2 regions of the Paenibacillus sp. FSL P4-0338 genome follow, and region 1 is predicted to be linked to the other one. Evidence: riboswitches for the same ligand, from Rfam matches in the RefSeq annotation. Region 1 holds a riboswitch; the other holds the start of a gene.
What was found. Region 1 has a riboswitch for S-adenosylmethionine ahead of metA (homoserine O-acetyltransferase MetA). Riboswitches for the same ligand answer to the same signal wherever they lie in the genome.
Positions count from the first base shown of each region.

Region 1 (4,031 bases):
GCATCGCCTTATTCCAGCTCGCTCCGGGCGGCCTCCAGGGCCTGTCCGAGATCCGCAATCAGATCATCTACATGCTCTATGCCGACAGAGAAGCGCAGCAGTCGGTCATCCACGCCTACAGCATCGCGGATTTCAGCCGGAATATCGGCATGAGTCTGTATCGCCGGATAGGTCATCAGCGATTCGACACCGCCCAGACTCTCGGCGAAGGCGATTAGCTTGATATGGCGGAGCAGCGGCTCCACATAGCTGGCCTCTTTTACCTTGAAGGAGAAGATCCCGGTGTTGCCGGAGGACTGGCGGTTCTGAATGGCATAGCCCGGATGGTCCGGCAGACCCGGATGGAAGACCTCGGCAATAGCCGGATGCTTCTGCAGATAACGGGCGATGGCCAGGGCATTGCTCTCATGCCGCTCCATGCGCAGCGCCAGGGTCTTCATACCTTTCATCAGCTGATAGCTGTCATTCGGCGCGAGAACCGCTCCCAGAGAGTTATGCAGGACGGCCATTTCAGCAGACAATTCTGCGCCCTTGGTCACAATCAGCCCAGCCAGCACATCGTTATGCCCGCCCAGATACTTAGTCGCACTGTGAACCACGATATCTGCTCCAAGCTCCAGCGGGCGCTGGAAGAACGGAGTCAGCAGCGTATTATCTACAATCGTGAGCAGCCCGTGACGGCGGGCCCAGGTACATACGGCTTCGACATCCGTAATCATCATCAGCGGATTGGTCGGCGTCTCAATGAATACGGCTTTTGTCCCCGGCTGGCGGGCTGCTTCCAGTCCATCCAGATCGTTCGTATCTACATAGGAGGCACTGATGCCGTATTTGGAGAGAATCCGTTCCAGCAACCGGTAGGTTCCGCCGTACAGGTCGAGCGACACAATGAGATGGTCCCCTTGTCCAAACAAGGTGAACACCGTAGTCAGCGCAGCCATACCGGAAGCGCAGGCGAAGCCGGCATCCCCGGATTCCAGGGCCGCTGCCGCTTCTTCGAGGACAGAGCGGGTAGGATTTTTGGTGCGGATGTAGTCAAAGCCTGTGCTCTGCCCAAGTCTAGGGTGACGGAAAGCCGTCGCATGATAAATCGGGTAATTAATGGCCCCGGTGGCGGGGTCCTCCATCGAACCAATCTGTGCCAGTCTGCTCTCAATTCTCAGTTTCTCATCCATCTCCATTGCCTCCTGATTAATTACTTCTATTAAGAATAAGTTAACCTCTTAGATAAATGCCCCGATATCGTAAGGAGTCTCCTGGTATACATAGTAATTGAGCCAATTAGCGAATAATAAGTTGGCATGGGCGCGCCAGACTGCCGGCGGAGTACGCGTCGGATCATCCTTGGGATAATAGTGCTTCGGCAAGGCAACCTCCAGCCCTTTTGCGATATCCCGGTCATACTCCCATTTCAGCGAGAAGGGATCATATTCCGAATGTCCGGTAACAAAAATCTGCTTCCCGTCATGCGTAGCCACCAGGTACACCCCGGCTTCCTCGGATTCTGCCAGAATCTGCAGCTCCGGGTTCCGCTCAATATCTTCACGGGAGACATCGGTATGGCGGGAATGCGGAACATGGAACACTTCATCGAAGCCGCGCAGCAGCTTGACATTATTATGGCTCATCGTATGCGGAAACACTCCGAAGCATTTGTCCGGCAGACTCACCTTGCGCACACCAAAGTGATGATACAGTCCTGCCTGTGCCGCCCAACAGATGTGCATGGTCGAGGTTACATTCTGTTTGCTCCACTCAAAAATCACTTTCAGCTCTTCCCAGTAGTTGACATCCTCGAATTCAAGTTGTTCTACGGGAGCGCCCGTTACAATCAAGCCGTCGAACCGGCGGTGGCTGATCTCATCAAAGGTTTTGTAAAAGCTCTTCAAATGCTCAGCCGAAGTATTCTTCGACGTATGGGAGCTGGGATGCAGCAGAACAACATCCACCTGAAGCGGGGAATTCCCGATAAGGCGCAGCAGCTGGGTCTCAGTAGTTTCTTTGGTAGGCATCAGATTCAGGATGGCGATCCGCAGGGGACGGATATCCTGATGGAAAGCCTGGCTTTCATCCATTACAAAAATATTCTCACCGGATAACACTTCTTTGGCCGGCAGGCTGTCGGGAATTTTGATAGGCATTGCTGTTCACTCCTTAACTGAAATGGGGTTCCACTTGGTGGTTCAACCTGAGGCAGGGTAGCGAAAAAAGACCTTTCCCGGGCGAGAAAGGTCATATCATGCAGTCATATGCGCCTCTCTCATCTGCCAGAGAACTTCCGCCGGACGAATAACGCCCTGCAAAGCTTCCGCAAGAATTAGCACCGTGCGCTCACACGCCGGTTGCCGGGTTTCATCGGGCTAGTCCCTCCACCTGCTCTTGATAAGATTTAGCTGTATTCAGTTGAATAACCTTAAGCATCCGAAAGATGCTTTTTCTTAAATTTCACTTTAAATCATGAACCTCCTTTTCGTCAAGTCCATACAATGCTGAAGGGGCCTTATGACAGAAAACAATTTCTCTTGTAAGACCCATATCCCGGCGTTATACTAGACAAGTGTTTCAACCAAAATAAACGGCGAAAAGAAGAGGTGAGAGAACAATGGAAGGCGACCCGGGCTCGCGAATATGCGTGCAGAATGAACAACCACACAGGATTAACATCAGCTTGCCGGCGGCGGGAGCCCTTTTTCTTCATGCTCTCGGACCGTCTTTTGGCCTTCATCCATGATTGTACCACCGGCCAAGCTGATTTTTTCCGTGTGCTGAAATTAGCATACCCCTGGAGAAGACCAGGGACATAAGGAGTGAATCAGATGAAAATCCGGCTGGTGAATGCAGGGGTTTTTACGCCTGTTGACAACATTGAAGAAACATTAACGCCCCCTGCTGAGGGGTTCTACTGGATTGATGCCGATGTGGAGGACCTTGTAGAGCTTCAGCCTATATACGGACTGCATGATCTGGCTGTGGAAGACTGTCTTAGTGAAGAGGATCAGCGTCCGAAGCTGGAGATTTATGAGAGTCATTATTTCATCGTGGTGAACAGCATCCGGTTCGATGATGAGGAAATTTTCCTCCGTGCGCTTAACGTATTCCTTGGCAGACATTATATTATTACCGTTACGAAGCAGAAGATCCATGAGCTTCGTGTCCTGAAGCCCGTACTGTGGGAGCAGGAGGTCAGTACGCCTGACCGCTTCCTGTATCTGCTGATCGACCTCGTTGTCGACAACTTCTTCTCGGTCGGTGACCGGATTGAAGCGCGGATCGAGAAGCTGGAGGAAGACATCCTCATGCATACCAAGAAATCGCATCTGAGCGAGATCATTGGTCTGCGCAGTGAGATTCTCTGGCTGAAGAAGATGCTCGGCCCGCAGAAGGAAGTTATCAACACGCTCAACAAAAAGGATCTTCGCCTGATCGACGATCAGCTGCAGAAGTATTTCAGCGATATCTATGAGAATGCGGTCAAGATCTCTGAAACCTTCGAAACGTACCGCGATCTCATGGGTAACTTGCGTGAAGCTTATCAGTCCAGTATTGCGAACCGCGCTAATGAAATCATGCGTGTATTTACGGCAATTACCACTATATTCATGCCGCTGACCGTGATTACCGGGATCTACGGCATGAACTTTGACAATATCCCGGAGATCCACACCGAGTACGGCTACTATGGCGTCATTGCCGTCATGGTGACGCTAGGCTGCGGAATGCTCATTATCTTCCGTAAGAAGGAGTGGCTATGAAGCAGAGCGGACGAATACGAAGGACGAAGGCACCGTATACCCGGTTATTCCGGGACCCGGGGAGCCTTCGTCTTTTTGGTATGTCACCAGTATGTAATGCGTCTGCGCCGATGAAAAATCCCGGTCATCAGGACCGCAGATTGGGGCCGCTTCAGGCCGCCGGTCACCCCCTTACAAAGGGGCAGCCATTCCAAGCGCGGCCGGATGCTCCCGCCGGAAGCGGATGCGGATCAGCCGCAGGCGTTCGTAATACAGATCGAGTCCGTCAGCAGGAACGAA
Region 1 covers NZ_JBBOCG010000002.1:2,078,403-2,082,433, reverse strand. The annotation lists gene MKZ07_RS33035 (aminotransferase class I/II-fold pyridoxal phosphate-dependent enzyme) at 9-1,175, opposite strand; gene metA (homoserine O-acetyltransferase MetA) at 1,224-2,141, opposite strand; SAM riboswitch class I at 2,258-2,389, opposite strand; gene corA (magnesium/cobalt transporter CorA) at 2,817-3,752, shown strand; gene MKZ07_RS33020 (HRDC domain-containing protein) at 3,924-4,031, opposite strand, start outside.

Region 2 (4,031 bases), on a different contig from region 1:
GGACGCGTGTCTCCGCTGGAGCGGAGAGCGGAAGGCCCGTATGGGAGCCAGTCCGGCTACTATTCCATGCAGCATGATTTCCCGGTCATGCATGTTCAGCGCATGTGGCACCGCAAGGATGCCATCTACCCGGCGACCATCACCGGCAAGCCGCGCCAGGAGGATTATTACCTGAAGGATTATTTGCAACGGCTGCTCGCTCCGGCCTATCCTCTGCTGATCCCTTCGGTCAAAGCGCTATGGTCCTATTCCGAATCCGGTTCGCATTCATTGACCTCAGCGGTCGTGAGGGAGAGCTATCCGCGTGAGTATATGGTGTCAGCGTTTCGTATCTTAGGGGAAGGCCAGCTCTCCTTAACCAAATTCCTTCTGCTAACTAATGTGCAGGTAGAGCTTACCGACTTTCCCAAGTTGCTGGAAACGGTGCTTGAGCGCTTCAATCCGCAATTGGATCTGACGATCTTTGCCAATACCTCCATGGATACGCTGGATTATACTGGACGCAAGCTGAACCATGGCAGTAAGGCTGTGATGGCGGGCATCGGCAGCCCGGTCCGTCAGCTGCCAAAGACCTATACAGAGGGGCTGCTCCCATCAATCACCGCCGCTGTGCCTTATTGCGGAGGATGTTTAGCCGTTTCCGGTGCATCCTATGAAGAGGACCCGGAGCTGCCGGAACGGCTGGTGGCTGCCTTCAAGGAGAGGGAGACCGACTGGCCTTTGATTGTGCTGGTCGATCAGGCGGAAGAGGCGGTAAGCACGCAGACCTCATTCCTGTGGTCTGTATTCACCCGCTTCAATCCAGCGGACGATATTTATTCGGCGGCTGGGGTACAACGGGGCAGTGTCAGCTATACGCTGCCGATCATTATAGATGCCCGGATGAAGCCGGGATACCCGGAGGAGCTGGCTCCGAGCGAGGATATTGCGAAGCGGGTAGACCGCAATTGGAATCATTATTTTCCTCTAGCGTAGAAGTGAACTTTAAGGAGGGTCAAAATATGCTGCGGACATTACTGGGAGAGCCGCCCCGCGTGAACAGCGGTGTGCTGGCTGAAGCTATGGAATCCATGGCGAAGGCTGCCTCCATGCTGCGCAAGGAGATGGCGGCACATGAAGACCATGACCATGAATACCGCAAGCTGGAAATCTGGACACGGGGCTTGATCTCCTCTCTGGATGAGCTGGAGCAGAGCTGGTTCGCAGCCGCCTTTTTCCGGAAGTCAGTAATAGCCGGTTATATGGATGATATGTCGTCCACCGAGCAGGGGGAGTACGCCAGATATGTGTATTTCTACAAGGATGGCTTCATCCGTGTCTTCTCGCTGCTGGACAAGCTGGGCACGGTGCTGAACAATCTGTACAATCTCAATACAGGCAAGGTGAAAACGCATTTCTCCTACTTTACGGTGCTGAGGCAATTTCAGCTGCTTCATGCGCATCATCCGCTGGCGGACGAACTGGAGCGGATCAGGAATTCCTACCGGGAGCCGGTGGAGAATCTGCGCAAGCGGCGGAATGCCGAGATCCATTACATGAACGCGGAGATGACCGACGATCTCTGGCAGCGTCACCAGGGATTGCATGATAAGATCCGTCTGGAGGATCTGGACAGCCATCTGGAGGATTTGAAGCAGAGTCTGGAGATGGTATGCCAATCACTGGCAGCCGCATACAAGTACGGGAATGCGCAATGGCACAAGAAATTAGCGGTCCCAGGCCCGAAATCCGGGCATGCCCGTTCGTAAAAACTTACCTTTGACAAAAAACTCGAAACTGAATATACTTAGGCATACATTAACTTCTGACATGATACGGAATATATAACTTCATACTATTATCTTATCGAGAGCGGCGGAGGGATAGGCCCGATGAAGCCCGGCAACCGGTTTGAATACAGCTTTACGCTGTACCCAAATGTCATGGTGCTAATTCCTACAATGCCGCCGGTTTTGGGGTATTTGGCAGATGAGAAGGCATTGTCATTATACACACAGGGCCTCTTGCGATCTGCATGGATCGTAGGGGGTCTTTTTATTGCAATGATGGAAGCTAGAACAGAAGGGGGACGCAGCGGTTGATAGAATTGAAGGATATAACCAAGGTGTACGGCAAAGGCAGTAAGCAGGCAACTGCACTCTCTGCGCTGAGCCTGTCGATTAAGAAGGGTGAAATCTTCGGGGTGATCGGTCACTCCGGGGCCGGCAAAAGCACGCTGATCCGCTGCATTAATCTGCTCGAGCGCCCGACTGCGGGCGAGGTGTGGGTGGACGGTGTGGAGCTTACAGCGCTTAGCCAGAGACAGCTGCAAGAGCAGCGGCGCAAGATCGGGATGATTTTTCAGCATTTCAATCTGCTCTCATCGGCTACAGTCTATGATAATATCGCGTTTCCACTGCGGCTGATCGGAGCCGGAAGGAATGAGATTGAACAAAAGGTTAAAGATCTGCTCGCCCTGGTTGGACTGGAGGAGCACTGGAATAAGTACCCGGCTCAGCTATCCGGCGGACAGAAGCAGCGTGTCGGGATCGCCCGGGCGTTGGCGAGTGATCCGGACGTTCTGTTATGCGATGAAGCGACCTCGGCGCTTGATCCGCAGACGACAGACTCCATTCTTCGCCTGCTGATGGATATCAACAGCAAATTCCATCTGACCATCGTGCTGATTACACATGAGATGCATGTGATTCAGAGCATCTGCGACCGTGTTGCCGTGATCCATGGAGGCGGTATTGTGGAGCAGGGTGAAGTGGCCGAGGTATTTCTGAAGCCGAAGCATGAGGTTACCAGGGAATTCATCCGCAGTGAGACCCAGTCGGATGGACCGCTCCGGCAAGCAATTGATGCTGTGCACCCAGGCTACACGAAGTCGGTCAAAATCACTTTTCTCGGGCAAAAGACTTACGGATCCACGCTCTCACAGGTGGTTCAAGGAACAGGGGTTCACTTCGCCATTCTCCATGGCACGATCTCAACGATCAAGGATGTTCCTTACGGGCAGCTGATTGTACGGTTCGAAGGACCTGCCGATGCGGTTGAAGCCACGCTTACGGAGTTAGTAGCGCAAGGTCTTGATGTGGAGGTGATTTCCTGATGGGCGGACTGGATTTTAATAAGATTGATTGGGCAGAAATGCTCGATGCAACGGTGGCTACACTTAACATGGTAGTTATTTCAGGATTATTCACAATTATCCTTGGTTTACCGCTCGGAATTATGCTATATTTATGGGGGAGATCAAATAACACTATTATCAGAGCTGTTTACTCGGCATTATCATTTATCGTAAATATCCTGCGTTCCGTTCCGTTTATCATTCTCATGGTGGCCCTGATTCCGCTCAGCAAGATCATTATGGGCACCTCCATCGGTGTGCGCGGAACCATTCTGGCACTGGTGGTCGGTGCGGCTCCCTTTTTCGCCAGACTGGTGGAAACGGCGCTGCGGGAGGTTGACCGGGGAATTATTGAAGCAGCGCAGGGCATGGGGGCATCCACCGGGCAGATCGTGATGCGCGTCTTGCTGCCGGAGGCTCGTCCGGGCTTGCTTGCCGGAATAACCATTACTTTAGTGACCCTTGTCTCTTATACTGCCATGGCGGGATTTATTGGCGGCGGCGGTCTGGGGGATCTGGCGATCCGTTACGGCTATTACCGTTATATGAAGGAAGTTATGATTATCGCAGTGGCACTGATAGTAATACTCGTCCAACTGCTGCAAATGGCCGGTGACCGGCTGGTAAGACATTTTACACGGAAATAAGGTACGTCCACATATAGCCTTATTCAATAAAACATATGGATTAGAGGGGGATTTACAGATGAAAAAAGTACTGCTTACATTCTTCAGCCTGACCTTGGTATTGGTGCTTGCCGCTTGCGGAAACAACAAGGCCAATAACACCACGAATTCTGCTGCTACAGAACCGACTACAGAGCCTGCTGCGGACCCGGTAACCCTGGTTATTGGTGCTTCTCCTGTACCGCATGCGGAAATCCTCAAAGCGATTGCCCCACTGCTTGAAGCCCAAG
Region 2 covers NZ_JBBOCG010000001.1:3,964,832-3,968,862, reverse strand. The annotation lists gene MKZ07_RS17455 (UbiD family decarboxylase) at 1-975, shown strand, start outside; gene MKZ07_RS17450 (Cthe_2314 family HEPN domain-containing protein) at 1,002-1,748, shown strand; SAM riboswitch class I at 1,840-1,975, shown strand; gene MKZ07_RS17445 (methionine ABC transporter ATP-binding protein) at 2,078-3,094, shown strand; gene MKZ07_RS17440 (methionine ABC transporter permease) at 3,094-3,762, shown strand; gene MKZ07_RS17435 (MetQ/NlpA family ABC transporter substrate-binding protein) at 3,821-4,031, shown strand, end outside.
Region 2: it holds a riboswitch for S-adenosylmethionine, as region 1 does, so the genes downstream of both, MKZ07_RS17445 (methionine ABC transporter ATP-binding protein) here and metA (homoserine O-acetyltransferase MetA) in region 1, are expected to answer to the same signal.